DNA from 4 places in the Paenibacillus sp. FSL F4-0097 genome. Region 1 is predicted to be linked to each of the others. Evidence: riboswitches for the same ligand, from Rfam matches in the RefSeq annotation. Region 1 holds a riboswitch; each other region holds the start of a gene.

The links. Region 1 has a riboswitch for cyclic di-AMP ahead of MHH86_RS26035 (TrkH family potassium uptake protein). Riboswitches for the same ligand answer to the same signal wherever they lie in the genome.
Region 2: it holds a riboswitch for cyclic di-AMP, as region 1 does, so the genes downstream of both, MHH86_RS02610 (hypothetical protein) here and MHH86_RS26035 (TrkH family potassium uptake protein) in region 1, are expected to answer to the same signal.
Region 3: it holds a riboswitch for cyclic di-AMP, as region 1 does, so the genes downstream of both, MHH86_RS00545 (C40 family peptidase) here and MHH86_RS26035 (TrkH family potassium uptake protein) in region 1, are expected to answer to the same signal.
Region 4: it holds a riboswitch for cyclic di-AMP, as region 1 does, so the genes downstream of both, MHH86_RS26490 (alpha/beta hydrolase) here and MHH86_RS26035 (TrkH family potassium uptake protein) in region 1, are expected to answer to the same signal.

Annotation. Positions count from the first base shown of each region.
Region 1 covers NZ_CP151965.1:5,790,154-5,797,780, forward strand. Annotated here, with positions in the region: gene MHH86_RS26025 (LysR family transcriptional regulator) at 1-860, shown strand, start outside; gene MHH86_RS26030 (TrkA family potassium uptake protein) at 1,385-2,056, opposite strand; gene MHH86_RS26035 (TrkH family potassium uptake protein) at 2,070-3,428, opposite strand; cyclic di-AMP (ydaO/yuaA leader) riboswitch at 3,493-3,668, opposite strand; gene MHH86_RS26040 (CPBP family intramembrane glutamic endopeptidase) at 3,989-5,665, shown strand; gene uvrC (excinuclease ABC subunit UvrC) at 5,764-7,627, opposite strand, start outside.
Region 2 covers NZ_CP151965.1:581,928-589,554, forward strand. Annotated here, with positions in the region: gene MHH86_RS02585 (ABC transporter permease) at 1-121, shown strand, start outside; gene MHH86_RS02590 (hypothetical protein) at 156-362, shown strand; gene MHH86_RS02595 (hypothetical protein) at 825-1,184, opposite strand; gene MHH86_RS02600 (hypothetical protein) at 1,318-1,839, opposite strand; gene MHH86_RS02605 (hypothetical protein) at 1,854-2,408, opposite strand; cyclic di-AMP (ydaO/yuaA leader) riboswitch at 2,477-2,641, opposite strand; cyclic di-AMP (ydaO/yuaA leader) riboswitch at 3,060-3,249, shown strand; gene MHH86_RS02610 (hypothetical protein) at 3,427-3,918, shown strand; gene kdpA (potassium-transporting ATPase subunit KdpA) at 4,135-5,811, shown strand; gene kdpB (potassium-transporting ATPase subunit KdpB) at 5,828-7,627, shown strand, end outside.
Region 3 covers NZ_CP151965.1:109,643-117,269, reverse strand. Annotated here, with positions in the region: gene MHH86_RS00555 (M1 family metallopeptidase) at 1-1,360, shown strand, start outside; gene MHH86_RS00550 (hypothetical protein) at 1,372-2,202, shown strand; cyclic di-AMP (ydaO/yuaA leader) riboswitch at 2,420-2,558, shown strand; gene MHH86_RS00545 (C40 family peptidase) at 2,616-3,044, shown strand; cyclic di-AMP (ydaO/yuaA leader) riboswitch at 3,407-3,549, shown strand; gene MHH86_RS00540 (C40 family peptidase) at 3,594-4,046, shown strand; gene MHH86_RS00535 (GNAT family N-acetyltransferase) at 4,235-4,720, shown strand; gene MHH86_RS00530 (cytochrome c) at 4,848-5,204, shown strand; gene MHH86_RS00525 (4a-hydroxytetrahydrobiopterin dehydratase) at 5,286-5,573, opposite strand; gene MHH86_RS00520 (hypothetical protein) at 5,802-6,095, opposite strand; gene motA (flagellar motor stator protein MotA) at 6,302-7,102, shown strand; gene motB (flagellar motor protein MotB) at 7,086-7,627, shown strand, end outside.
Region 4 covers NZ_CP151965.1:5,896,794-5,904,420, forward strand. Annotated here, with positions in the region: gene MHH86_RS26480 (LacI family DNA-binding transcriptional regulator) at 244-1,236, shown strand; gene MHH86_RS26485 (exosporium glycoprotein BclB-related protein) at 1,438-3,252, shown strand; gene MHH86_RS26490 (alpha/beta hydrolase) at 4,623-5,450, opposite strand; cyclic di-AMP (ydaO/yuaA leader) riboswitch at 5,538-5,724, opposite strand; gene MHH86_RS26495 (hypothetical protein) at 6,044-6,217, opposite strand; gene MHH86_RS26500 (Nif3-like dinuclear metal center hexameric protein) at 6,302-7,060, opposite strand; gene MHH86_RS26505 (alpha-glucuronidase family glycosyl hydrolase) at 7,121-7,627, opposite strand, start outside.

The sequences.
Region 1 (7,627 bases):
CCAGCTTAAACCGGGCCTCACGCCAGCTCAATCTATCCCAGCCCGCCTTGTCTCGCAAAATTTCTAAACTCGAGGAACGTCTGGGGGTCGCACTGTTTAATCGTTATGGCAAACGACTGGAGTTAACCGAGGTTGGGCGTCTCACTTATTCCTATGCGCTTGAACAACGGCAGCAGCGTTCCAAGTTTCTGGAAGCCCTTTCTAAATTCAAAGAGGGGGAGCCAAGGCTTGTCACCTTGGGGGCTAGTCTTACCTCACTGCAGACCACGCTTCCGCCGCTGGTAAACGCTTATATGGACAAATATCCGGCCGCAGAGCTGAAGCTGATTACAGGCCGAACGCATGAGATCGTATCCTCAGTTAGTGAGGGGAAATCAGATGTAGGTCTGATCGCTTCCTCTATTCAAGAACCCGGGTTACGCTGCATTTCTCTGTTTGAGGATCAATTGCGACTGGTCGTCTCAGAGCAGCATCCTTTAAATTTATCCTCCAAGCTAACCATGGATAATCTATCCCGGCTGCCTATGATTCTCTTCTCAAAGGGTACCTGGTACCGGCGCCTGACGGACGATCTATTCCAGCGCTGCGGGATTGATCCCGATGTGCGTATGGAGATTGACTCCTTCGAAGCCATCGTGCGGCTGCTTCCGACTGTCAAAGCGGCTGCGTTGCTGCCAAAGTCTTATCTGCGTCCAGAGCTGCTGAACGGCGGCGGACTGGTGTCCCTACATATCAAGGAGCTGGAGCAGACTCAACGGACCACCTGCCTGATTTACCGTGACGATGGAAGCATGAGCACGGCTGCTCGCAGTCTGGTGCAAGTAACCGAAGAGATGTTTCTGACAGAACGTGAGCAGTAAAGCCGGACCAAATGAATCAAGGGGCGCACCTATTGATCTCCAAATGAGGCAATAAGTGAAGCACTTATCGAAAAATTAGGGGATTTCTCCCTAAAATTCAGAGATTTTTGTTCATAAGACTTATAATTAGGGAAAACTTCCCTAATTTTTGGCCGATTCAGTAACTAATAAAGGAATCCTTCTAATTATTAGGGAGGAATTTCCTAATTTCGTTCATTTAGAGCGAATAGCGGCTATTTTCGGGGAAGTTTTCCCTAATTAGTTCACACCCAATCTGTACATCGTACAAACAAAGAACGCATATCGCCCATAGTCCACCGTCACAGATACCACAAATCATCTACTACAGCCGTACGAATATCACACCTAGTAACTCGCCCACCACACACCCCAATAGCACAGATCACTACGCGTGATCTATAGTCATATGGCATAGTAAAATCCATTACTTTTCCTACTCTTTACTCCATAAAAAAGAAGCTGCCCCCAAGTAGAATTCACTACTTTTGAGTCAGCTTCTTTTACTATGATTCTTGGTTCACAACTTCACTCTCAAAACGGTCAATACTTTCATTAGGACCAATGAGTACCATAACATCGCCTTCACTTAAATAATCATGGGCAGTTGGAGCGACGATTATTCCGCTTTCCCTATTTAGGGCAACAATGCTGCAGCCATATTTAGCTCTTGTATTTAAATCGGACAAGCTTCTGCCGTTCATGCAGGATGGCACGGTCAGCTCGACAATTTTATAATCCTTGGACAGTTCAATATAATCCAGCAAATTGGGCGTCACCAGCTGGTGTGCCACACGAATCCCCATATCCCGCTCCGGAAAAATAACCCGATCAACCCCCAGCCGCGACAATGCGCGGCCATGAAGGATGGAGATTGCCTTAGCCACCACTTGCTTGACTCCAATCTCCTTTAACAAAATGGCCGCCAGAATGCTTCTCTCCATATTGTCACCAATCGCAACAATCCCACAATCAAAGTTCCGTACACCAAGCGAGCGCATAATTCCCTCATCTGTAGCATCTGCTACTACCGTATGCGTCAGCTGATCGCTCATTTCCTCCACGCGTTCTTCATGGTGGTCAATGCCGAGCACCTCGTAGCCCATTTCCATCAGCTCAAGCGCCAGGCTTGAACCGAAGCGACCTAAGCCGATTACTACAAATTGCTGTGCTTTCATTTCTAATTAACTCCTATCCAATAATTATTTTACCTTCCGGATACTTATACAATGGTTTACCCTGTTTGGGACCGAGTGCATACGCTAAGGTTAGTGGACCTAGCCGACCTGCAAACATCGTCAGACAGAGTAGAATCTTACCGATCGCTGACAGTTCCGGAGTTAGCCCCATAGTCAGTCCTACCGTAGCAAAGGCGGAGGTCGTCTCAAACAAGATTGCCAAGAAATTACTGTCTTCAGTTGTGGAGAGTATCATCGACACAGAGGCGATTAACAACAAAGCCAGCAGTGTGATCGTTAATGCCTTGTAGATGCGCTCTTGAGCCAGCCGATAACGGAACAACACAACATCTTCCCGTCCACGCAGCATAGCAATAACAGCACCAATCATCATCGTAAAGGTTGTTGTCTTGATCCCGCCGCCCGTTGAGCCTGGAGAAGCACCAATAAACATAAGAATCACTATAAAAAATTGTGTAGCCTGCCGAAGTCCAGCAATATCAACTGTGTTCGCGCCAGCCGTACGGGGAGACACGGATTGAAAGAAGGCTGATAATATTTTACCGCCAAAATTCAGTGAACCCAGGGTACGAGTGTTAGTAAACTCGAATATAAAAATAACCAAAGCTCCGATCAGAATCAGCCCTGTGCTGGTGGACAGGACAACTTTACTATGTAGAGACAGCCTGCGGGTTACCCGAAACTCCACCAGATCTGACATTACAATAAAACCAATCCCGCCGGAGACAATCAGAAACATCACAATAATATTCACAAGCGGATCATATACATAATCAGTTAAACTGCGAAAATCCCCAAAAATATCGAACCCCGCATTATTAAACATAGACACCGCATGAAATACGCCAAAATAAATCGCTTTTCCAAGTGGCATATCAAAAGCCCAGCGAATAGACAGCAGCAAAGCGGCACAGCCTTCTATGACAAGAGAATATATAAGGACTCTTCGGATCAGCCGCACAATTCCTTCCATAGAGCCTTGATTCATGGCTTCCTGTAGGATTAGCCTGTCCCGCAAAGATATTTTACGCTTTAACACCAGTGAAAATAGAGTGGCCATGGTCATAAAACCTAAGCCGCCGATCTGGATCAGGATCATAATTACGGTTTTCCCAAAAATCGTGAACGAAGTTCCGGTATCCAGCACAACAAGCCCTGTTACACAGGTTGCCGAAGTTGAAGTAAATAATGCATCAATAAATTCTACGGAATTCCCGCTTGTGCTTGAGATGGGCAGCATAAGCAGCAAGGCCCCTATCAGAATAATCGATGCAAAACCAAGCACCAGTATCTGCGGCGGCGAGAGCTTCAGAAACTTAAATTCAGAAATCCTGCGAAACTGTGAAGCCACTTTGCTCACCTTCTTATCAAAAATTCCAACAAAAAAAGCACTGGAAAACCAATGCTGACTTGGTTCCTGCAGTAAATTAGCCTACGAGGTTAGCTGTCGGATTCGGACTGTGCAGGCTGCCCTATTCGTTCCTAGAACGAAATTCACCCCTGATGAAAGTGCCATTTATCTTGTACACTCCACTTTTCATCACTTCTTATGGTTCCCCCGTTTTCACCAGAAATTCGGCTACTATACAATTGCATACAAATTATATACGTTATTTAGTGAATTCACAAAGACACAATTAATGCTCATTCACATGAAAAAATGCGGTTTAAAGAGACTGCATCAAATGGAGTACCTTTTCTCATCACTTTTCCGTGTTTTCCCTGCAATTACACCGATTCTCACCATTCGTACACAAATGAACACGATAAAATTCATGGTATAAATTCACATGACTATTCTATACTATCTCTATTACCCATAAAAAGAACATATAATGTTTTTTGTAACCAGCCAGGCACTAATACTATAATGGAACATAATATTGTCAGTACATAACAAGGAGGCGTTACATGAATCCCGTCGGCCAGCCCCTACAGCAACGTGCCCTCTCCAAGAGGCTCATCATCTCGGGCATTATCGGTCTTATTCTATTTATTATGTTTCAGATTTCCCCTTCGCTGCTAAGCAGCTCTACAGGGGAAGATACCACCGTCATTAGCAAGGCAGAAGCCCGTGACCAAGCCGTATTATTCGCAGAACAAAAGCTCAATTACACCGAAGCACCAAACGATCAATGGAATGTACTTTACGAGACGGACTCTTCCTTTTATGGTTATATGTCTCGCGAGAAGCTTGTGGAGGACTATACCAAGAAAAAATTGGATCAAAAATATCCTTTTGATGTCTTTCGTGCAACGCTTACTCCGTCAGCGGATCAAGAGCCGCAAATCATTGTTGACCTCAATATGTATACCGGCGAGATTGTCGCTTTCTCAAAGGCTGCAAAAGTTGCCTCCGAAGAGGGGGCTGGCATTGCTTCCGTTGGTGCAAAAGAGGACAAGGGAGCTGACCTCACTCTAGCGCAGAAGGAGAATCTTGCTCGTCCTTGGCTTCAGGAATGGGAAGTAAATCCTGCCAAGCTACAAATTGAATCGAATACAGGAAGCCATGGGCTAGTGTATACGGATAGTACTGTTCAGGTCGGCGAATCCTTATTGCACTATTATTTTGATTTCAGTGGAGAGCAGGTCTCCAGCTTTAATGCCGGATTCACTGCACCAGCTTGGCATACCTCCTACGTACAAGGACAGACCTCTTTAGCGGAAAAGCTAACATTATTCGGTTACGGTATACCCACACTGATTTTAGGAATTCTGGCACTCGTCTACAGTATTCTTAGAAGAGAGCATACTTCCTTTAAACGTGGAGTATTCCTAAGCTCAGCCTATTTTGTAATCATGATGATCAGCACCTATAATATGCTGCCTGAATCTACGGGCGAAGGGCTAGAAGCACAGATTACCTCTGTCATTATGTTTATCATTTATGCTTTGTACAGCCTGCTGATGTCCTCCTTGCTCTACTTCTCTTTAGTGGGCGGCAATGGCTTATGGCGAAAAGAGGAAGGCATGAACCCTTGGCCCCGCGCCAAAGAGCCCGGCTATGGACAATATGTGTTGGACAGTATCCGGGCTGGTTACATCTGGGCTTTCGTTCTGCTAGGGGTGCAGACGGTTATGTTCATCATATTATCGTTTACCTTGCACAATTGGTCTACTACAGACGCCACCCAATCTCCTTATAACATGAGATATGCTTGGCTTCTGCCTATCGTCGCATGGCTCGCTGGTTTATCTGAGGAAGCCATTTATCGCTTTTTCGGAATTCCTATGCTGAAAAAGGTGTTCCGGAACACTTTTGTCGCTTGCTTGATCACCACGCTGGTTTGGGCGTTTGGCCATACGTTATATCCGATCTATCCCATCAGCTCCCGTCCCATTGAGCTGACCGTAATCGGGCTGCTGTTCAGTTATATTTTCCTTCGTTACGGATTTATTGCTGTCATGTTCAGCCACGTCGTGTTTGACAGCATCCTGATGGGCGCTACGCTGATCTTTATGAAGGAGAGCGTAAATGTAGGCGCGGGTATCTTCGCGATTATTATGCCGTTCATAGTCGCTTACATCGTCTATCGATTTAATCCACCACAGAAACCTAAGCCGGTGGAGCCTTCTTCTTTGATTTAAGAAAATAAAATAGTGTACATCCTATAACCAAATTAAAAAAAGGGCATCATAGCAGCTTTAGTCGCTGCTGTGATACCCTTTTTCTTTTGTCATCATTGCTATGAGGTTGGCTCTTCGTCCTTGAGCGCATCAAGAATTTGTCTTGCCAGCTTTTCTCCAATAGAAAGTGTACGGAAATCATCCACGGAGGCTTCTTTAATTTTCTTAAGCGATCCGAAATGCTTAAGCAACGCTTTACGGCGCTTCTCACCTATACCAGGTATAGAGTCCAGCTTGGAGGTAACCATGGACTTCCCGCGCTGTTCACGGTGGAAGGTGATCGCGAACCTATGGACCTCATCCTGAATCCGTTGCAAAAGGTAAAATTCCTGACTGTCCCGGGCTAGCGCGACAGGTTCTGGCGGATCTCCAACCAAAAGCTGAGCCGTCTTATGCTTATCATCCTTAACAAGGCCGCAGACCGGAATGAATAATCCCAGCTCATTCTCCAGAATATCAATAGCAGAGGAGATTTGCCCTTTCCCGCCATCGACCACGATAAGATCCGGTATCGGAAGATTCTCCTTCAATACCCGTTCATATCGCCGCCGAATGACCTCGCGCATCGTTCCATAATCATCCGCACCCACTACCGTACGAACCTTATATTTACGATACTCTTTTCGTGCAGGCTTGCCATCAATGAAGACAACCATCGCTGAGACCGGGTTAGTCCCCTGAATGTTCGAGTTATCGAACGCCTCAATGCGGCTCAAGCGTTCAAGACCCAAGCTCTCACCTAAGCTGATCGCTGCTCCAGAGGTACGCTCTTCATCCCGTTCAATCAGCCGGAATTTCTCGTCGATAGCCACTCTTGCATTTTGACAGGCCATGCCAACCATCTGCTTCTTAAGGCCGCGTTGTGGCACAAGCACCTTAATGCCCAGCCACTCCTGCAGAATGGAGGCGCCGCCGGCGGCATCCACGATCCCAGCTGCAGCAGCTTCCTCCGCCGCCGTCGAACGTGCCTCAGCCTCTTCAGCCGATTCAGGAGTATCTTCACCCTGTTGTAAATCCGCTTCTGCTGGAGCAGCTATCGTGATCTCAGGTTTAGCCTCTTTATTAGCCAGAGACTCCTCATCGAGCACATCCGGCAGCAGAATCTCCTGCGGCAAAGCGGGATTATCACTGTAATACTGCGTCACATAAGACATAAAGTCACTGTAGGCTTCACCATAGAACGGGAACACGGAGGAATGGCGCTGGATCATCTTCCCTTGTCTCATGTACAGAATCTGTACACACATCCATCCCTTGTCTACAGCATAACCAAATACATCCCGGTCCTTAGTATCTGTAGTGTTGATCTTCTGCTTCTCCATCAATGCATCGATATGGATAATCTGATCCCGCAGTTCCTTCGCCCGCTCAAAATATAACTCCTCAGCAGCTTCCTGCATTTTTTGCTGTAAATCCTTTTTAACCGCCTCATGACCTCCGCCTAGAAAAGCAGCGATATCCTGCGTAATCTGCTCATACTCGGATTTCTGAACCTCCTTCTCACACGGTGCCAGACACTGGCCCATGTGATAGTAAAGACAGACCTCCTTTGGCATCACACCGCATTTACGAAGCGGGTACATACGATCTAGGAGCTTTTTTGTCTGCTGAGCAGCATAAGCATTAGGATAAGGGCCAAAATATTTTGCTTTATCTTTAATCACCCGGCGTGTAACCTCAAGGCGCGGGTGAGTTTCATTCGTTATTTTTATATAAGGAAACGTCTTGTCGTCTTTCAAAAGCACATTATAACGCGGCATATGTTTCTTAATCAGATTACACTCTAGAATGAGCGCTTCCATGTTACTGGACGTAACGATGTATTCGAAATCAGCAATATTAGCGACAAGCCGCTGCGTTTTACCATTATGACTGCCTGTAAAATAAGACCGCACCCGATTCTTGAGTACCTTCGCTTTGCCC
Region 2 (7,627 bases), 1.7 Mb from region 1:
TGTGACTACCTTCATCTTCGGATGGCTGGCAGCCAAGATCTATCGTACCGGCGTACTGATGTACGGCAAACGCCCAAGTATTAAAGAAATCAGAAAAGCGATGAAAGCATACAAGATCTAAGAAGGCCTCATATAACTTTTAAGGAGTGCTAATGATGTCTACAAGCGAACAATATACCATTATGCTTTTAATGAGTTCGGTATCACTGGCTTCGGTTAGTAGAATGCTTCCGGATGGCTCCACTTTTATGGATTTCGTTCAAGGCGTATTGACCGGTGTTGCTATAGTGGGGATGTTGGCAGGATTGTGGATGTACAGTAAGGCGCGTAAGAGTAAGGCGCGTAAGAGTAAGGCACAATAGTAGGTACTGAATTTTCGGGGGGGATCCTAACAGCCATTTATGGTTGCTGGGATATCCCCGTTTTTGCGTTGGCAATCTCTTTGTATACGAGCTGATATAGCTAACGGACCCAGCAACACTTAAATGCAACAATCATCGAGATTTGGCAAGATATCGGACACAATAGTCGCTATTGGCATGAAAAACGGTGAATTAGTAGCTCTTTTAACCAAATAGTTGCACTGGAGTCCGATACTATGCTCAAAAGGCGATAAACGTGCAAATAATGTCATCTGGGTCCGTAAGCCTTGCCTTGGTGGAAGATGATTAGGGCCTGCTTGAAGACGATCCGAGACGCTCATCGCTCGGGATTTCTACTGGAGTCCGAACGCCGGCCAAATTTGAGGAAAAGCTTCAATTAAAGGCTCCTGAGTCCGTTAGATGCTTCATGCGCTTAAAGATCGTCTGAATTCTAGTTAGTGACTAAATTATAGAAAGATTTGCGCTCGTTCGTATATCCGCTTGGTCGGTCATCTGCTCCCGTACAGCTCTAAGCTGTGCTTTCAGTGCAGGAACACTTTTTTGCAGAATAATGCTTATTTGAGAAAGAGGCAGCTTTAAGCCGTACCACAATACCTTCACAAGCTGTTCCTCCCAAGGTAATCCCTTAGCCGATAGAAGAGAGCGCCGGGCAAAAGAATCAGCACACTGGCGAATACAAGTGCGGTAAGCGTGGATAGAGAATAACTGAGGGTCGAAGTTATCCTGACGATATATTTTATGAAGCTCTGTGAAGGTGCGGATAGTAACCTTGTCTGCCTCATTAGATTGTTCTAATAACATGGAACTGAGTACGTAGACTTCATTAGTATACTTTTGAACACACTCTGCAAATTTAGCACTGTAGGTGGACACGGGAGGTAAGGGGTCAGGCATGGTGAACACGATCCTTTCAGAATGAGAGATTTGCTTGAATCTATAATATAGAAAAGTAAGAGATGGATTTATTGATAAGATCGGCGGTGTCTGGTTCCGGGCAACTGTGTTTCTGCTGGGAGGCAGTGGAAAAAGCTTTGGAAGGTTTGTAGTAGAGCCGTTCACTTCTGGAATTGCTCCCCCCAGCTGCAACACTGTACAGACGCCCTTGCTGAATATGCCCAGCCAAGGATTTACCCTGGAGCTTGGCCTTTAAATCCTGCAAAGCACCCTGAACTAGCTCAAGCTTAACCTGCTCCCAATCTGAACCTTCGCGGCGGACCTTATCCAGCGCTTCCTCAAGACGGCAATGACAGATAGCCCGTAAAAAAGAACTCCATTTAATGAGATCGAAATTTTTGGTGTTGGCAGAGATTAGACAAGCCCCCCAACTGCAACCTCCCTTACAGGTGAGCTTCAGAATACCATAACGGCAGCCTTCAGCCCCTTCCATTCCATAGTGAATAGGCTCGGGTTCATCCAATACAAATACTTCAATGCGGGATAGTCTGCGCTGGTCCATAGTAGGGTTCCTCCTTAGATTTCCAAAAGCTTTAAGTCTACATGATGAGTGACACTAGCCTTTTCTACACAGGCGAGCATTTCCATTTTATTCTCACAGACTGCGGTATGCTCTAGCCATAGTCGGAACTTCTCTTTCCGTATAACAGATAGATGTAAGGGAAAGGTGCTGCGGGATCTCAAGACATACCAACCGGCGCTTACATCTTTCCAAGGCTCCTTGAAGGCTGTAAACCACGGGAGTTTTTGATGCGATGACCAATCCTGCTGCTGTTGTTGTTCTCGAATTTTTTTATATATTTCATATACAATCTTAGAGTCTAAACAGTCTTTACAAGAAGAAGGTGTACTGAATTGGCGAAGGGCTTGGATCTGGTTCTGGCCAAATGCATAACCTACAATGTACCTGTGATTATTTTCTTCGAACCACAAGGCCCCGAAACAAACGTAATTTAGACTTATCGGCTCAAGCAGCCCTTGATGTATCCCTAAATAATAGTGCTTCAAAACATTCACCCCATCCAGCGTGCTATCACCTAATAGGCTCAGGTAACGCAAAAACCGCAGCAAGAGGAGGACCTCTGCTGCGGTTTTGGATTACAGGCAGATATACCTGGGCCAAAGCGTGGCGGATCAAGGGTCTCTCTCTTTACGCTTACGAGGTTAGCTGTCGGATTCGGACGGTGAGAGTCGCCCTACCTATTGAGACTTACGCAGTCTCCTTTGGATTCACCCCAAGTAGGCCAGGTGGCCTGATGGTTCCCCCGTTCCCTGCGAATGCAGGAACTCAGCGTTGATTGTTTTTCATGAATTAGATTCAACCCGAATCATACTCTTTTCAAGATTTTCTGTAAAAAACGGAAAATGTTCTTTTAGAGCGATTTTAACCATATCCTGCCGACTACGACTGAAAAACGAGGTAAATAGGTATTTATGGCGTGTTATCGAGCTCTTTCTCGCTCAACCTCAGCTTCTTGCGTTTCAACCTATAAAGGAAATTTGCAGTATTTTCACCCTAAAAAGGTGAATAAAATCACATGGGTTATAGATAGCGATTAAACGCTCGAAACTCGAGTAAACAAGAGATATAGAGAGATTAGATATCAAGTAAGCGCTATCTAATGGGAAAATAGTTTTTAATTTGCATTATTTTGGCATCATTCAGGTTTTACAAGTCTTCGTGCATAAGAGTATGATTACTCCTGTTTCAACGACAATCGAATATTTGATCCGCTTAATTTCCGATAAGGAAAGCGGGGGAACCAACAATCGGCAGCCGATGTGAGAGTCGGAAGCTGATTATGGGGTGAATCCTGTAGAGGGTGCGAGTGAGCTCGCATCTATACAGGTAGGGCGACTCTCACCGCCCGAATCCGACAGCTAACCTCGTAAGCGTATGGAGAGAGGATGAGTGCAATGTGACCGCTAGCGAGCCACAGAGGAGATCCTTTGTGGCTTTTTGCTGTGCTCTTAGAAGCAAAGCATTTATGGAGGCCTCCCCCAAGAGGTCGCTAAATTCATCATTAGCGGTATTTGTTAGGCAGCGTCTAATGACGTGACACAACCGAGCTTTAGGTTGTGCCCGAAAATGACGATAGGTCAACATCCTTTCGGAGATTTTCGTTGCCTCCTTGTTGTAAATGAGCAGGAGGAGAAAAAAGAGATGACGGATCAGAATGAATATGTGCTTGTATGTGCGCCTACAAAGGCGGGAGAACATTTCATTAAACTTCTGAAGTTCAGGGGTATTAAGATGGCGGGATTAACCAACAATCTGGCTGAGAAAGCTTTACTAGAGGAGCTCGGAATCGAGCAGGTTATTCTAGTGGATACCCGCCATCAGAGCACTTGGTTTCGCCCATCGTTCCCGGTAGGCAGGGTATATCTGTTTGAGAGCAGCTTTCCGCTTTGCTGCCGCTATATTCAGATGTGCCGTACCTGGACGACACAGCCAATTTTTGTGATTACAAGTTCTATAAATCCTAGATTGGTCTATAAAAGACTTGGTGCGAGCTATGTAATCTATTCCCATAGTGGTGATGCTGATTTTCTAATCGATAGATCACCTCATCAAGGATAATGGAAGGAGTGCGGAAGATATGAGGGATCTGTATATGGTGGCTTCGTTAGCTGTAATTTACGGGTTATTTTATGGCTTTATGCGCTGGTGCGCAGGTGTAGTTGAGGATACGGGGAGGGATAAGCTGTGATTCTAGTAATCGCTGTTACCCTACTGTTGTTTATATATCTGGTTTACGCGTTGATTCATCCTGAGAAATTTTAAGGAGGGGCATTCATGGGCATTTTGCAAATAGTCGTCGTAATTGTAATTCTCATCTTGTTGGTCAAGCCGATGGGGACGTATTTATATCATGTATTTTCTAACGAACCGAATCGTACGGATCGCTGGTTTGCAGGCACAGAGAAAGGTATTTATAAGCTGATCGGCCTGAAAAAACGGGACGGAATGTCCTGGAAGAAGTATGCACTCAGCTTTGTTTTAACTAATATCGTACTGGTTGCTTTCAGTTATATTTTTCTAAGATTACAGCGGGGATTGCCGCTGAACCCGAATGGAATTGCCGATATGGAACAGACGCTTTCATTAAATACGGTGATCAGCTTTATGACCAATACGAACCTGCAGCATTATAGCGGGGAGACGGGACTATCGTATTTTTCACAAATGGCAGTCATCACGATGATGATGTTCACGTCTGCAGCGAGCGGATTTTCTGTTGCGGTTGCTTTTGTCAGAGGGATTACAGGACAGAAATCAGTCGGAAATTTTTTTGAGGACTTCGTAAAAGCACATATTCGTGTATTCATTCCATTAGCTCTGCTAGTTTCATTGGTGCTGGTAGGATTGCATGTGCCACAAACGCTCAAGCCATCGCTTGAGGTCACTACACTCGAAGGGCAGACGCAACAAATCGCTATCGGTCCAGTCGCTTCTTTGGAGTCAATTAAACACTTAGGTACGAATGGTGGCGGCTTCTTCGGAGCCAATTCAGCGCATCCTTTTGAGAACCCTAATCCACTTACGAACGTTCTGGAGATTCTCTCTATGTGGATGTTGCCAGCCTCTTTGCCATATATGTACGGGTTGTTCGCTAAGAACAAACGTCAGGGCTGGGTGATTTTCACAGCAATGATGACCTTGTTCGTTCTGCTGCTGGGGCTGAATTATTATGCGGAAACTAAAGGGAATCCCGCTATTAATGCGCTGGGGATCGAGTCTTCGCAAGGCAGCATGGAAGGTAAAGAGGTACGTTTTGGGATCCCGCAATCTTCTCTGTTCACTTCGGTAACAACGGCAGCTACGACAGGTAGTGTTAACAATATGCATGATACGCTGACACCGCTGGGTGGCATTACCCCTCTGGCCCTAATGATGCTCAATAACGTCTTCGGGGGAAAAGGTGTAGGACTAATCAATATGCTGATGTATGCCATCATGGGCGTCTTCTTATGTGGACTAATGGTTGGCAGAACACCAGAGTTTCTCGGGCGAAAGATAGAAGCCAAGGAGATGAAGCTGATTGCGATTGCTATCCTTGTGCATCCGTTCATTATCCTTGTACCAACAGCAGGTGCGTTCTTAACGGACTTGGGCAACGGTTCCATCACGAATCCCGGATTCCATGGACTTAGCCAAGTGTTATATGAATATGTCTCTTCTGCCGCGAACAATGGTTCAGGATTTGAAGGGCTTGCGGACAATACCACCTTTTGGAATGTTACAACCGGGATCGTAATGCTGCTTGGCCGTTATGTCTCTATAATCGCAATGCTGGCAGTTGCAGGTTCACTGATCCAGAAGAAGCCGGTTCCTGAGACGATTGGCACATTCCGCACAGACAATGGTCTGTTCACCGGAATTCTGATTGGTACGGTAGTGATTATCGGTGCGCTGACGTTTCTGCCGGTCATTGTGCTCGGCCCGATTGCAGAATATTTGACCTTACGGTAGGAAGAGGGAGAACAAGATGAGTACTGTAAAAAGAAAAAAGCTGCTGACGGGACCCATACTCCTAAGCGCTGTAAAGGATAGCTTTATTAAGCTTAACCCGGTGACGTTAATCAAAAATCCGGTCATGTTCGTAGTCGAAATCGGCACGATTATTGTATTGCTTATGGTACTGGCCCCCGGATATTTTAATGCAGAGAAATCGGTAGGCTTCAATATCACGGTGTTGTTCATTCTGTTATTCACAGTGCTGTTTGCCAACTTCGCTGAAGCGCTGGCTGAAGGCCGCGGGAAGGCCCAGGCGGATTCGCTTAAGAAAACGAAACAGGATATCACAGCTAATAAGCTCGTTGGAGGGTCTGTGAAGACCGTTTCTTCCTCCGAGCTGCGGAAAGGAGATATCGTGATCGTCAGTCAGGGAGAACTTATCCCTGGCGATGGTGAAGTGATTGAAGGGCTGGCCTCCGTAGATGAATCGGCAATTACAGGTGAATCTGCACCTGTTATTAAGGAAGCCGGCGGAGATTTCGGCTCAGTCACAGGCGGCACCCGGGTAGTTAGTGATGAGATTAAAGTCAAAATTACCAGTGATCCCGGTGAGTCATTCTTGGATCGGATGATCTCCCTCGTTGAAGGGGCGAAACGTCAGAAGACACCCAATGAAATTGCACTAAATACACTCTTGATCAGTCTGACGTTGATTTTCCTGATTGTAGTAGTGACCTTGCGGCCTATTGCGACTTACCTGGGCGTTGATCTAGATATTCCTGTTATGATCGCCTTGCTGGTCTGTCTGATCCCGACCACAATCGGGGGACTGCTCTCCGCTATCGGGATAGCAGGGATGGACCGCGTCACACAGTTTAATGTCCTTGCTATGTCAGGGAAGGCCGTTGAAGCTGCCGGCGACATTAATACAATGATTCTAGATAAGACCGGTACGATTACTTTCGGAAACCGGATGGCGAGTGATTTTGTGCCAGTTGGAGATGAAACGGAAGCTGAGCTTACGGCTTGGGCAGCTATTAGTTCGCTAAAGGATGAGACTCCGGAAGGACGTTCTGTTATTGAGCTGGCTAAGAAGCTGGAACGCAGCTATGACAGCAAACTTGCTGAAGGCGGAGAGCTCGTAGAGTTTAAGGCTGAGACCCGGATGAGTGGTATAGATCTGCGTGATGGACGATCTGTTCGTAAAGGGGCAGTCGATTCCGTGAAGAAATGGGTACAGTCGAAGGGCGGAGTCATTCCCGCGAACCTCGACAGTAATTCCGATGCTATCGCTCGAATGGGGGGGACCCCGCTTGCTGTTGCGGTAGACAACCGGATTTATGGACTTATTTACTTAAAGGATACAGTTAAGCCAGGCATGAAAGAGCGGTTTGATGAGCTGCGAAAAATGGGAATCAAGACTATCATGTGTACAGGGGACAATCCGCTGACCGCAGCTACTATTGCCCGTGAAGCAGGGGTAGATGATTTTATTGCAGAGAGTACACCTGAGGATAAAATAGCGGTTATCCGCCGCGAGCAGAACGAAGGCAAGCTGGTGGCAATGACTGGTGATGGTACGAATGACGCACCTGCCCTCGCCCAAGCTGATGTGGGCTTAGCGATGAACAGCGGGACCACAGCCGCTAAGGAAGCAGCAAATATGGTTGATCTGGACTCCGATCCCTCGAAGATCATTGAGGTTGTAGCTATTGGTAAACAGCTACTGATGACGCGGGGCGCGTTGACAACGTTCAGTATTGCGAATGATATCGCTAAATACTTCGCAATTATTCCGGCAATGTTCATGCTCGCTATTCCTGAAATGGAA
Region 3 (7,627 bases), 1.3 Mb from region 1:
TAACTTCGTTATGGCTGGGCAATGGTTTCCTAAGCTTAGTGTATACGAGCCTAAGGGCACACGCGGAGTTAAAGAAGAAGGCTGGGACCTGCATCAGTATCACGGGACTTCTGAGTTTTACAGTGATTTTGGCATCTTTAATGTAACGATTGCCGTCCCTTCCAACTATACGGTGGCAGCGACCGGATTTCCTGTAAAAAATGCCAAGCTCAAACAAGATCAGAAAATATATCAGTTCTACGCCGATGATGTCCACGATTTCGCTTGGGCCGCTTCCCCTGATTTTACAGTAGCTGAGGAAGCCTTCTCTACGCCGGAGGTGCCTGGAGTACGAATTAAGGTGTATCTCGACCCACTACACAAAGATTTAAAAGAGCGTTACCTTCAGGCTGCCAAGGCTGCCCTGACCTACTTCAGCAAATGGTATGGTCCTTATCCCTACTCTACGCTGTCTATTGTCGTCCCACCTAAGGAGGGCAACGGTGCTGGAGGAATGGAATACCCTACCCTTATTACAGCCTTTGGGGCCGCGGATTCTTCTCCAGATACCTCACTTGAAAGAACCGTCATTCATGAAATCGGCCATCAATACTTCTACGGTATGGTAGCCAGTAATGAATTCGAGGAGGCCTGGCTGGATGAAAGCTTCACTTCCTATGCCGAAGACAGACTTATGGAGCAAGAATACGGTATCAAGTCTAATTTGCCTTTACAGGCCAGCCTGGTGACTATACCTGAGCCGTTAAATCTGGAAACGTGGAAATATGCAGGGGCGGATTCCTATAGCCGAAATGTTTATATCCGCGGCAAGCTTGTACTTAAAGATATCGAACGCCAGGTAGGTACCAAAGCAATGAACAACATCATGTCCTCCTACGCTCGTAAGTTCCGTTTCCAGCATCCTGCTACGTCAGATTTTCAGAAAGTCGTTGAGAAGGTAACCAAAAAATCATGGCAGGCCTATTTCGATGATTACATTTATGGTGATGGAGCGCCTGACTTCTCAGTAGATACGATTACTTTTAAAAAAAATAACAGCGGCGATGCTCCAAGCTACGAATCATTAGTGAAGATTTCAAACAAAGGGAGCCATTACGTTGATGTTCCCGTGAAATTCACATTCGCCGACAGCTCTTCGGTGCAGCGGGTCTGGAACGGTGAAGGAGCAGAGACTACGTTTCAATTGTTAAGCGATAAGCCTCTTCTCTCTGCTGAGATTGACCCTGAACATTCCATCTTATTGGAGAGCAAACATCTAAACAACTTTAGGCTGGCGGAAATAGAGCCCAAGACGCTCTCTCGCTGGACATTAAGTGTAACTAAACTACTTGAAACCGTGCTCGGAACTCTTGTCTGGTGAGGTGAATGATTGTGAGAACATCGATAACCCGCGGCTGGCAAAGCATGAAGGAGCAATTTTATATTTTAATTCTGCTCTTCATCTACCGACTGATCTGGGGCTACTTTATGTATGGTTTCATCCGATCTGCTATTATTCCAATTCTACTGCGCTATCCGGATAAAGACGCCGGAGGCAGCGGTATGGGCAGACTGTTGTATTATATCGAGGGACAGTTCAGCTTGAATACGGACCCTGCGATACGCACTTGGTTATGGATGCTTCTGGCGCTTGTTGTCTTGCGACTTCTGCTTTCCCCTTTCATAAGGGCAGGATTGCTGCATGAGCTCCACCAGGAGCGAAAGGGCGAGCGTGGACTGTTCTTTTTCCCTGGCATGAAGATCTATGGACTACCTGTCTTAGTCTTTAGCCTAATCGAATGGGTGCTGACCCTGCTGCCGCTTTACTGGCTTGCTCCAAAAATGTACGGGCTGTTCTTATCCTCTTTGTTTAACTACGCTTTGTTACTTCATTTAGTACCATACGTATTGGCATGGCTTATATATATTTTTATCGTGCGCCTGTTTCTTCTATATATGCAGTTTGGTTACACCGGCGGTACAGGAATGTTCTCCTCACTGATCATCTGCTTGCGGTCACTGATTCCTGCTATAGGTGTTTCCATTGTACTTGGGGCGGGAGGCCTGCTCTTACTGCTAGTGTGCGGACTGACGGGTCTGTTCTGTCCCGGCCTACCGGCACTTATAATACGGCAAATCTCACCACTACCTTCTACGCTCTTAAAAATGTGGGGAATCTCTGCACAATATCATCTATGGCGTAGCAAAGCATTTCCACAATAAATCAACCTTATTTGACATAATAAAAAGGTCCCAATTCCTGTATTCAGGAGCTGGGACTTTTTCTCATTACGGATAACTTAAGAGTATTTGCAAAATCGTAAAAGCTCTGTTACAATAAGTCCTGTGCTATTAGTAACAATTTTGTAATCAATTGAAACGATTCCTACATAACTAAATGTATTTATCGTAAGTGTAACTGTCGAAACGTCATTCTCTGGTGCTTAACACGCCTAATTCCTTTGCACCGGGAAGTGGGGGAACCATATTTTGGGTGAATTGATCTCGCTTTACAGGGATCATAGGGAATCTTCTACCGAACCCTTAAGCTAACCTCGCAGGCCTTGGAAGGAGTACATCTTTTGAAAAGACATAATTTAAGAAAAAAATGCGTCGCTGCGGCGCTAGGACTTGTAATGGCATTATCTATTGGTGGAGGAAGCGCCTTTGCCGACTCTAAAATGGACTCTGTAATCTCAAAGACTATTGGAGTTGCCTATAAAACCGGAGGTACAAGCACTGCCGGATTTGATTGCTCTGGATTTACAAAGTATGTATTCAAGAATGTGGGTCTTACTTTACCTCGTACATCAAAAGCTCAATATAGCGTTGGAACTGCTGTATCCAAAAGCAATCTGCGTTCTGGTGATCTAGTGTTCTTTAACACACTTGGCAATGGAGTATCCCATGTCGGCATTTATGTTGGAAACGGAAAATTCGCACAATCGTCCTCTTCGCGTGGAGTGACCATCACTTCACTCAGTCAGGCCTACTGGGCCAATCGTTATGTTGGCGCTAAAAGAGTAATGAGTACTTCAGCTTATCAAGCTGTAGCCTTCGATTGAAACCTTCCTCACAACTATAACCTCACAATTACAACTATATGAACCTGAATCTGATTATGCCCGTAATCAAATTCGGGTTTTTCTTTATTCCATAATATATTTTTACACTATTAGAGCCCAATTGAAACACGTTTATTTGATAAAAATTGCAATTATATTAAAAATTAGGTCATTATTAACGCTTACATATGCCTTTCTACCGTAAAAATGCCAATTTTTCTGCATTAATATGTTAAAAACGATTGCCAAGCGGCTTTCTGTTTGTTACAATTAGCGCAGTGAGATTTTAGTAACATTTTTGTAATCATTAAGTTGTTATTTACAAAGGTTTTGTCATGTATTGATTACAAGCTAATCCTAATCAACAGTATGAGCCGAGTTTCCTAACTATTAGGAAAACGGGGGAACCAACTTTGGGTGAATTGACCTCCATTATATAGAGGGGTCATAGGGGACCTTCAACCGAACCCTTAAGCTAACCTCGTAGGCATTTGGAAGGGGTATACACTTTTGAAGAAGAAGTTAGCAGCAGCAGTACTAAGCTTTTCCATCATCCTCACCATCGGAGCAGGAAGCGCTTTCGCAGATTCCAAAATGGATAAAGTGATTGACAAGGCCATCGGTACTAAATACGTATCCGGCGGTATATCCACTAACGGATTTGATTGCTCCGGATTTACAATGTATGTGTTTGATAAGATTGGCATTAACCTTCCACACCAATCAGGTTCCCAATATCAAATGGGCACAGCAATCTCCCGTGATGATATAAGAGCCGGAGACCTTGTATTCTTCAATACAAGTGGCAAAGGTGTCTCCCATGTCGGCATTTATGTCGGTGAAGGTAAGTTCGCACACGCTTCTACCTCACGCGGTGTTACGATTAGCTCTCTGAGTGATAGCTACTACGTGAAACGCTACGTTGGTGCCAAGCGCATTATGAGCACAGACGCTTACCAATCGGTTGCTGCTGAATCGGAAGACAATGATGATGTGCAATAAATAACGTACATAGGCTCTTTTCCAAGGTACTCTTGGAGGAGAGCTTGTTTTTTTGTCTTATTACTTATTTACCCCTCTCATAATTTGTAAAACATTCCCCTCATATAAAGTTTCTGAGTCGAACCTCCCCCATTTTGTATATAATTAGTAATATAGCAATGTCCTCGTGAAAGGAGATCGTTGACCTTATGATAAACCCCTCGGTAACTTTTCATGTTGTTCCTATGGAGGCAATTCACGGAGAAGCTATTTGTAAGTGGAGCTATACGCCCCCATATAATATTTATGGCTGGATGCCGTGGGAGCAGATGCAGGCTCTTGGCATCGAGTTTGGTGATCCGCAGCTCCGGGAGGAACAATATATCTCCATATTAAATGAAAATAAGGTTTTGTGCGGATTCGCACAGTTGTTCCCGATGGAAGGAGTCGTCCGTTTAGGAGTTGGGATGCGCCCCGATCTATGCGGCCATGGTTTAGGCAAACTATTCGTAGATGCCATCGTCCAGACAGCCTTGAGTCGTTATCCTGATCGTGAGATAGATCTGGAAGTCCTGACCTGGAACCAACGCGCCATTCGAACTTATCAAAAATGTGGATTTACGATTACAGATACGTATGAACGCCGCACACCTACAGGAGACAAACCTTTTTATTGCATGGTCTATGACAAATGATATTAAATACCAGATATTTCATAAGAATGATTGTATTCTCGTTCATTTTTTTGTCACAAACCCTATGATAACGCTTCACCATAAGCTATAATGTAGGGAGCAGCTTACATAGAAGGGACGAATTGGGATGCAGAAATGGATCATGAGCGGTTTGTTTTTTGCCGCCTGTGCCTTTGCGGTAGTACTCATGTTTACACTTCCGGGTAAAGAAGAGGTAGCAGAAGAAAATAAGCCCACGATGCCGGTAGTTCAACTGGACGCCGCAAAGGCAGAAGCAACCGTGAAAGCCAGCTGTATCACCTGTCACGGCGATCAGCTTCAAGGTGGAGTTGGACCAAGTCTTCAGAATGAAGGCGGTCAGCATGACGCTGAGGAAATCTACAGCATCGTCACCAAAGGACGTGGCCAAATGCCTTCCTTTAAGGAGAAGCTAGCTCCTGAAGAGATCGCCAACGTCGCACTCTGGCTCTCAGAGAAAAAGTAACCAGCCAAGCAACCAAAAACGCCCGTGTATGAGATAGGTGACTATCTGTGCACGGGCGTTTATTTTATGATTTTGGCTAAACTAATGATTTTTTTCAAAGGCTTCATTAAATTCATGCGCCTCTCGAAGATCTAGAGCTGTAATCCCATCTTCTTCATTAGATTTCAGGCGCAGGGTAACTGTTTTATAATCAATCGTAATATGTGGATGGTGATCGAAGGCTTCTGAAATCGTGGCTACTTCATCAACGAACGCAATGCCCTTCATATATTGGCTGAACATATATTTTCGCACCATAACATTATCTTCCAGTTTCCAGCCCTCCAGCTTGGTGATCTCCTCACGCAGTTCCTCTTCCGTAAATAACAATTCGTTTCCTCCCTTACAAAAAATTGCAGTAAAGTGCGTAGTTCCCTTTACTTGTCTTAGGCGTTAAACAAAACATCCCTTAGCTTCTGAGGTCCAAGGGATGTGCCAGGATAAAGGCGATATTTTCGATTAAATGTATTCACAAATCCCAGCGATTATAACTCGGCTTTATCAATTTTAACACGGGCTACTAACTACGGGCAAATTACGTCCAGACGTCTCCTCTGCCTAAATCAAAACTACTGAAGCCAAATCCTCTTCGCCAACTAGAATATTAATGCGGTGCGTGTCCTTATCGTAAATAATTACGCCGCTCCCCACTTCAATCATAGGTTCATTACCCAGCGCGAAGAAAAGATCCTCAGCCAATGCTTCCCATACCTCCAGCTTTGATTCTTGGGGTAGTTCCTGCCACTCGTCCGGATCCATCTCAAAAAATAAATATCCATCGGAAATTCGTCCGACGGCTTCGGTCAAATCGGTTAGAATTTCACCGTAATCTCTACCATGCTTTACACCCACGTATATCACTCCGTTTTCTTCACAGATGAATAATTACTTACCTTATCCATTATAGCCGAAAAAATGACTTCACAAAAAACCGAATGATGTCGATAAATAAGAATATACGTTAATTCGGTTTCGCACAGAGTGCCCTGCCGCTGTTTCAAGGATGATATACGCGGCATTGTCGGAACACATCTTAAATCTCACGGACGAGGTGCAAAATGGAAATTTCAACAATAATTGGTTTAATTTTTGGTTTGGTTGCTGTAATCTGGGGCATGATCCTCAAGCACGCTCCACTTCATGCTTTGGCCACACCCGCTGCTTACGTTATTATCTTGGTGGGTACGGCAGCTTCTATTTTCATGGCCTTTCCTTTCAACGAGGTCAAAAAGATTCCAAGTCTGTTCAAAATGATTTTTATCAAAAAGAAATTAATCAGTAAACCCGAATTAATCACTATGTTCATGGAATGGGCTTCTATCACACGGCGTGAAGGTCTGTTGGCTCTAGAATCAAAGGTCGATGAAATAGAAGATAACTTCCTCAGAAACGGCATGCGGATGATTATTGATGGAAATGATCAGGATTTTGTCCGCGATGTCCTCATGGAGGATATCCACGCCACAGAGGATAGACATAAAGCAGGAGCCCTCATTTTCTCACAGGCAGGTATGTATGCTCCTACCCTCGGGGTGCTCGGGGCGGTTATCGGTCTCATCGCCGCTCTGGCTGATATGAGTGATATGAACAAACTGGCTGCGGCAATCGGGGCTGCCTTCATCGCCACATTGCTTGGTATCTTTACAGGTTACGTATTATGGCATCCTATTGCTAATAAGCTGAAACGTCTCTCCAAACAAGAAATCGAAGTTCGAATGATGATGGTCGAAGGTCTTTTGTCCATACAGTCCGGTGTATCTACTATTGCCATCAATCAGAAGCTTGCTGTATTCCTAACACCTTCGCAACGCGTTAAGTTAAATGAGAAGGACGGTGGATCAGGTGAGCAAAAAGACTAGACACGAAGAGCATGAAGAACATGCCGATGAATCGTGGCTGTTACCTTACTCCGACCTCATGACTCTTCTGGTGGCTCTGTTCATCGTTATGTATTCTATGAGTGCAACGGATGCCAAGAAATTTGAAGAGATGAGTCAGGCCTTCAGTTCCGCACTTAATGGCGGTACAGGTATTCTTGAAGAGCGGGCAGCAATGCCTAGTAAGACTCAAGAAGATCTAGGGAAAAATGATAAGATGGGTAGCTCTACTTCCAAGAAAGCTGAAGAAGCAGAAATGGCAAAGCTACGACAAAAGGAACAAGAGGATTTAGAGAAGCTTAAGAAACAATTCGATCAATATATTAAGAGCAACGGTCTAACGGATCTGCTCAGTACGAAGCTTAATCAATCTCAGCTAATGATTACGATCAGTGATAACGCATTGTTCGCTTCTGGCCAAGCCATTGTTAAGGATGATTCGCGGCAATTAGCTAAATCCATCTCAACGATGCTGCAGCAATTCCCGGATTATGATGTAGTAGTGCA
Region 4 (7,627 bases), 110 kb from region 1:
ACCAATTTTATAGATGCGCAAATAATATGTCAAACGTTTTCATATAATTATATTCATATAATATAGACAAAATTATTGATATTTAATATTATACCTGAATATTTTGTGGTAACGTATAACATACCTATTATAACTATCAAAAACAATCTATGCTTTTACAATTGTTAGTCTTGATTAGTGTCAACAATCCAAGAAACGTTGTAGAATATAGATTAGAGCATTTTATGAAACGGGGATGAGGGTATGGCAAGTATTAAAGATGTTGCCAAGGAAGCGGGCGTTGCTGTAGCTACCGTGTCCAGAGTAATGAACAACCGGGGATATATCAGCAAAGAGACGCGTAAAAAAGTTGAACAAGCGATGGACGCCTTAGATTATCATCCTAATCAAATCGCCAGAGCCTTACAGAAGAATCAATCCCTTTTTATTGGGATTATTGTTCCAGATTCGAACCACCCTTTCTTTTCCGATCTCATCAAGTATGTTGAAATGAGTGCTAATGAAAAAAACTATAAATTGCTAATATGCAATTCTCTTGACGATCCTGAGAAAGAAGCCAACTATATTAGCATGCTTCGCCAGAATCAAGTAGATGGCATTATCATGTGCAGCCACACCATGAATATTGAAAGCTATAAAAAGGTCCCTTTCCCTATTGTCTCTTTTGACCGTTTTATTTCCTCCAACATTCCTTGTGTGGGATCGGATAATTACCGCGGTGGTGAGCTAGCTACCGAACATTTGATACAGCTGGGCTGTAAACGGTTGCTACATATCTCCGGCCCGCTAGATCTGGATATTCTAGCGAATCGTCGTCGGGATGCTTTTGTCATCACTAGTATGAAACATGGTGTAACCTACGATATTATCGAAGGTGCGCATAATAAGCTTACCTTTGATTATTTTTGGTCCTTTGTCACCGAAAATATCTCTCCAGCCCAACTTCGAGAATATGATGGAGTATTTTGCAGTAATGATATTGTGGCTTATGCTTTATACATTTATGCTGAACAGCAAGGCATTCGAGTGCCCGAGCAACTGAAAATCATCGGTTATGATTACCACAGCTTTACCCGCATGCTTCAGAGTCCTAAATTGACTACCATAATGCAACCTAGTGATCGGATCGGGGTCATGCTGACCAATACTCTCCTGCAAATGATCGAAAGTGCTGACGGAGAGCTAATCAACAACACTACTGTAGACGTAACTCTTATTAAAGGAGAGACTACTTAACGTATCTATTAAAAAGGTAGACTACCGTAATTAGCGGTGGCCTTCCTTTTTTTGTATTGCTTCATTAATAACGACTTTCAGGAATAACGGCTTTCAGGGCAATTATTGTAACAACTTCCGCTTCTCAGAATATGCTGATTGGGCAGGTTCCCATTTTTTAAAGGAATGAACAGGAGAAGTTCAAGGAGGAGATATAGAAATATGCCTGATTACAGACCATTTAAAGGCGATGCTATCCTAAACAAGCATGGAAGGATCAGCAGTCCTATTAGAAAGAGGGAGTGTAACGCACTATTAAAAATAGTCACTGATCTCTCTGCAGTGGTACCCCCCGTACTTACGAATCCCACAACACTTCATATTGTCAATCTCCAAAGAGTGTTAAGAGAGCTATTGGAATTCTTGCATACTTCTAAGTTATGCAGCCCTTTTAGAACTGAGCTACTTTCTGTAGTAGAGATAACCATTGTATCGACCGAAGTCAGTCCCTTCTCAGTCGTAAGCGTTGGCACTAATCTTCAACTGCTATTAGCTGAGTTATTATCTTTTATTCTCGCCACGAAGATTGACCCTAATTGCAAAGATCAGCTGATTATTCAGATCAGACATATTCAGGCTTCTATTACACAAGCAATTGGATTACCTATTAAAGGTGTGACTGGACCTCAAGGGCCACAGGGACCACAGGGACCTCAGGGGCCGCAAGGATCTCAGGGGGTTCCGGGAGCAACGGGAACTACAGGGGCAGGGCTGCAAGGAATTGTTGCTTTTAATCCTGCATTAAGCCCTACTTATCCTGCCGGTCAAGTAGTAACCTTCAATGGTAGTACCTATATAGCTACTGTTGCGGGACCAACGGGAACACCTGGAAGTTCACCAGATTATTTATTAATTGCTGGGGGCTCCACAGGCCCCCAAGGACCTCAAGGCCCTCAAGGAACACCGGGACTTCAAGGACCTCAGGGACCGCAAGGGGTAGGGCTGCAAGGGATTGTAATCTTTAATCCTGCACAAAGTCCTACTTATCCAGCAGGTCAAGTAGTAACCTTCAATGGCAGCACCTATATTGCTACCGTTTCTGGACCTACTGGAATACCCGGGAGTTCACCAGATTACTTGTTAATCGCTGGTGGCGCGATGGGACCTCAAGGACCACAGGGTGTGCAGGGGATTCAAGGGCCAACAGGTGCGCAAGGACCAGCGGGTCCAGGCGTAGGAGCAACTGGAGCGACTGGCTCGACTGGCGCTGCAGGCTTGGCAGGCCCTGCTGGTGCAACGGGCGCGACTGGTGATCCCGGTGCGGTCGGCGTTGCCGGAGCTACGGGTGCAACGGGTGCGACTGGTGATCCCGGTGCGGTCGGCGTTGCCGGAGCTACGGGTGCAACGGGTGCGACTGGTGATCCCGGTGCGGTCGGCGTTGCCGGAGCTACGGGTGCAACGGGTGATCCCGGCGCGGTTGGAGCTACTGGCATTACCGGAGTCACTGGTGCAACCGGTAACGGTGCAATTATTCCGCTGGCATCCGGAGGACCTATTATTATGACCACGGTTTTAGGTGGTTTGGTGGGAACAACAAGCCTTGTAGGCTTCGGAAGTTCAGCCACAGGCATTTCTCTTGTTGGCGGTAATATTGATTTAACAGGTACTCTCCTTGGACCGCTTATCAACTTTGCATTCTCGACTCCTCGTGCAGGAGTGATAACATCCCTTGCTGCTTATTTCAGTAATACCATAGCTTTATCGCTGCTTGGTACTACAATAAATGTAACAGCACAGTTGTACCAATCGGCCACACCAAATAACACATTTACTGCTATTCCAGGGGCATTAGTAGCGCTCCCACCTATCACAGGTACTATTAATCTAGGAACTTTTGTCAATGGAATTACAAATGATATCAATTTTGCTGTAACACCACAGACACGTCTGCTTATGGTATTCTCAGCCACTGCTACAGGCCTCACCCTTGTAAATACAGTCACTGGTTATGCAAGTGCTGGCTTTACGATTGTATAATCATTAAAACAAATTCAAAAAAAGGCATCTGCCATTCCTTCTAAGGAGTGATAGATGCTTTTTTGGTAATATACGGTACACTTACTTGATCTTTCGGACTCAACTGCCGCTATTCGTTAATTTATCCCTGTTTAGAGAGATCATCGGACCTGAGAGGCGCTATTGGGCAGAAATGGTGCTCAATAGCGTCTATTTTGTACAAATAACGCCTATGGGGTCCAATATCAACTCAAAAATAGGAAAATGTTGCAAATAAGAGCGCTTGAGTCCGATAGTCTGTCAATGTCACTCCCCGCTCTTCTTCTCTCCTACTCATGTCCGGAGGCTGAATCCCTATTACCGAAACCTTCCTTTCCTTTGGTCTCGATCAGGAGCTGCAGATACGCTGCTTATTACACCTCCTTCTATACACTTACAATCACTACTTAGAGTCTACTGTTTCTTTCCCACGTCGGATGAGCTGCTTACTATGCCTCCCTCTATACACTTACCTTAACTACTTAGGTCTACCGTACTCTCCCACGTCGGATGAGCTGCTTACTACGCCTCCTTCTATACACTTACCTTCACTACTTAGGGTCTACCGTTCTTTCCCACGTCGGGTGAGCCGCTTACTATGCCTTCCTCTATACAATTACCTTAACTACTTAGGTCTACCGTACTCTCCCACGTCGGGTGAGCTGCTTACTACGCCCCTTCCATACACTTACCTTCACTACTTAGGGTCTACTGTTCTTTCCCACGTCGGGTGAACCGCTTACTACGCCCCTTCTATACTCTTACCTTCACTACTTAGAGTCTACTGTTCTTTCCCACGTCGGGTGAGCTATATTTGATGCTGTGGTAGGGTAGGGACATTAAGTGGCGTTCTAGGTACAATATGCTTGTAAATGTTCAACATCCACCGGTTAGTAAAATACCAAAGGCTGGCTCATTCGTAGATTTCACTACTGATGAGCCAGCCTTTAGTTAGATATCCATTATATTAGGGAAATCCTCCCTAATATTCATCGATAATCGTTTTAAAATAAGGTTTTTAGGGAAATCCTCCCTAAAAATTCATGCAAATACCCATTTATGGCTAAAAACACCCTATTATTAGGGAGGATTTCCCTAATCCACGTTCTAGGAGCCATAATTCCCTTCACTTTAGGGAGAATTTCCCTAATCCACGTTCTAGGAGCCATGCTTTCTATCACTTTAGGGAGAATTTCCCTAATTCACGTGCTAGAAGCCATAATCACCTTCACTTTAGGGAGAATTTCCCTAAAGTTCTACCCAGAAAGACGTCCCATAGCCAGCTCATTCCCCCTGGCTATGGGACGCCCTTTTCCACTTAAACGCTTCGCTTGTAAAGGTCTCCCTATAGATCAGCTAATCTGCTGACTGCCCTGCTGCTTCTCTAAGAAACGTTGAAGAATCGCATTGAATTGCTCCGGCTGGCACAGATTACTTGGATCTAATGCGTTCGGAATAATCGCCAACTGCGCATGTGGCAGTTGGGACACCATTTCCTTCATACAATTCACTCCAAATTCATTAAAGTCCCCTACAATACATAAAGCAGGACGTTTAAAAGCCTTTAAGCATCTGGTGTAATCAACATGGCTCGTAGCCAGCCTTTGCCGATAAAGCTCCCGGGGACGTTTGTCCAGCAGCCCTCTTCTAATCTCATTGTAGGCCAGACTCCAGCGCTCTCGGTACATCATCCGAATCGAAGGCAACACCAGCTCGCTTGGGAGATAATACATTAGCAAACTACAATATGCTGCCATAGTTTGTATTTTCCCTACAATTGTTGATCCATGAGTCCTACAGAAGCTGTCTGCGACCACAATGGCTTTTACACGCTCAGGATATTGTTTGGCAATATGCTGAACGACTAAGCCACCATAGGCGATTCCTACAAAAACTGCTTCACGAATACCTAGGTCATTCAACAGCATAATCAGATCCAGACATTGCGTCTCAATAATCTCATGTGGGGCCTCCAGCAGTTTACCAGACTTACCATTCCCCCGTAAATCGCACAAAATCACTTTATATTTATCGGAAAAATACTCCAGCTGTGGTTTGAACATACTGTGTGTTAATCCATGTCCATGGATAAACACAACCGGAGTGCCAGTTCCATTGATTTCATAATAGAGCGAAGTTCCGTTCAGTTTAGCGATAGGCAAAGGTAACACCTCTTTCATAATAAATTCTACGACTATATCTGCTTAAAAACGCAGCAAAAAACCACAGAGGGATTCTCTGTGGCTATTCATCACTAAACACGCCATTCATCCTCTCTCCATACGCTTACGAGGTTAGCTGTCGGATTCGGGCAGTGAGAGTTGCCCTACCTGCAGGGATGCATGTTATGCACCCGGAACAGGATTCACCCCATAACCAGTGCCGACTCTCACATCGGCTGCCAGTTGTTGGTTCCCCCGCTTTCCAGAAACGGAAATTAAGCGGATTGCTTATGTAATTGTAAATTTAAGATAATTGTCAGTTCTGAGATGAATCATACTCTTGTAAGGTTTGCTTGTAAAGGAGGGCTCTGGTCAAAATAATGTTGAAAGCAATGCTTTTCATTTCATATTGAGCATACTCTTCATTTTCTCTTTCTTTTGCTCTTGTTTACTCGTTTTATTTAAGAAAATGGCTCTGAACCAAGCCAAACGGAGGTTAAAACACCAGTACTTTCTATATAAAGGCCATCCTTTTCACTGGAGATATGAAAAAAGCTAAGCAGAATCAGAGATATTCCCTGTCCACTTAGCTCCCTTTTACAATACTATGGCTACAAAAGATCGGCGTTTTTCAATGCATGCTCCCAGCTTGGAAAAAAGAACAGCGCACTTCTCATAAGCTCTGGGTCGCTTTGCTTTACTTGTTTTTTACTGATCGAGCTTCCGTCGCTTTGCAGCTTTTTGATCCGACTTAATACTTCATCAGCCTCCAAAGGAATTTCCATTGAAACACTCCTTTCTCAGTGACCTGTTTCCCTTCATTTTCTCCATAATATGTTTATTTATTCCGTACTCTTAATTTCCCCAGATTAAACCATCTGATAGATGGGTTGTTCAGCAATGAACCGGGTAGGAAGCATGGGATATTTGTCTGCTAAGATTTCAGCTAAATATTTCATTCCCGGCGCTTCACTCTCCGCATGACCTAACATGATGAGCGCTTTAGATCTGCCTTGGTGCCCTGCATCCCGCACATATTCCGGAGTCTCCCACTCTGGTCCCTCACCAGCAATAATTAAATCAAGATTGTGATCATTAAAAAGCGGAATAGCCATCGTCCCGCCTCCTCTGTAACCTACTAATATCCCTACGCGTTTGCAGGAAAGAGACAGGTCACCGGCAGCGCGTACATAAGAGATCCCTAGCTTACTTTTAATATATTGAGCAGCTTCCAGTACAGTCATAGCAGGAATAGTGAGAATCGTAGCAGCTGCTTGCTGCTCTTCCACGTATGCGGACCAATCTAGTTCTCGCAGTAAACCCACCATAATTCCATCCGGCTTTTGCCGATGCCAATAATCATGATAACGAAAAATAGCAATTTGGGAATGTTCGATCAGACTTTTTTTCGCATGATAAACCGGATCACCTTCTAACCACTCGCTCGCCGCATGATGGCTATAAAATACACCTTCATGCGTGATCAGCAAATTGGCTCCTAACGCTATTGCTTGCTCCACAACATTTTGTGTGGCAGAGAAGGCCGTAATAATCCCTGTGACTTCAGTTTCCGGTTCCCCTGGGTTCAGAATATCCACAGTCCCTTCTACCTGTTCCACAGTTCCCATTAAATCTTCCAAAATCGCTCTAATCGTGAGGCTCACTATCATCATCCCTCGATTCGAAATCTAATAAATCTTTCTGCCTTTAAGATCCTCAATTCCGCTCTTGCGGTAAAAATACGTATTGATCCGATCTCTCCATTCCTGCGCATGCTCTGCTTGCTCTTCAAGACGTTGCTTCACTTGCATATACAATCCACTATCCACGCTGCCTTCAAGTGATTCCCATGTCGCTAGAAGCTGTGCAGCCTGCTCAGCCCCCTCAAAATGAGTATCGTAGATATGCTGAATAATAGTTTGCCCCGATTGCAGAACATACGTGTATGGAACATGATGAAAGAACAGCAACAGCTCTTCCGGACAAGACGCTAGATTCTCATAATTTGATGCATTAAGCCCCATATACTGTCCGCTATAACCCGTTCCCGATTTGACTGAACGATCCACACCAATGCCCTTATGATCCGCATAATGGTACGTTCCCCACTTGGCGTATTCATACCCATCCACATTCGGCCCATAATGATGATCCGGATTAACCATCCAACCCACACCTAATGGAGCTGTGTAAGA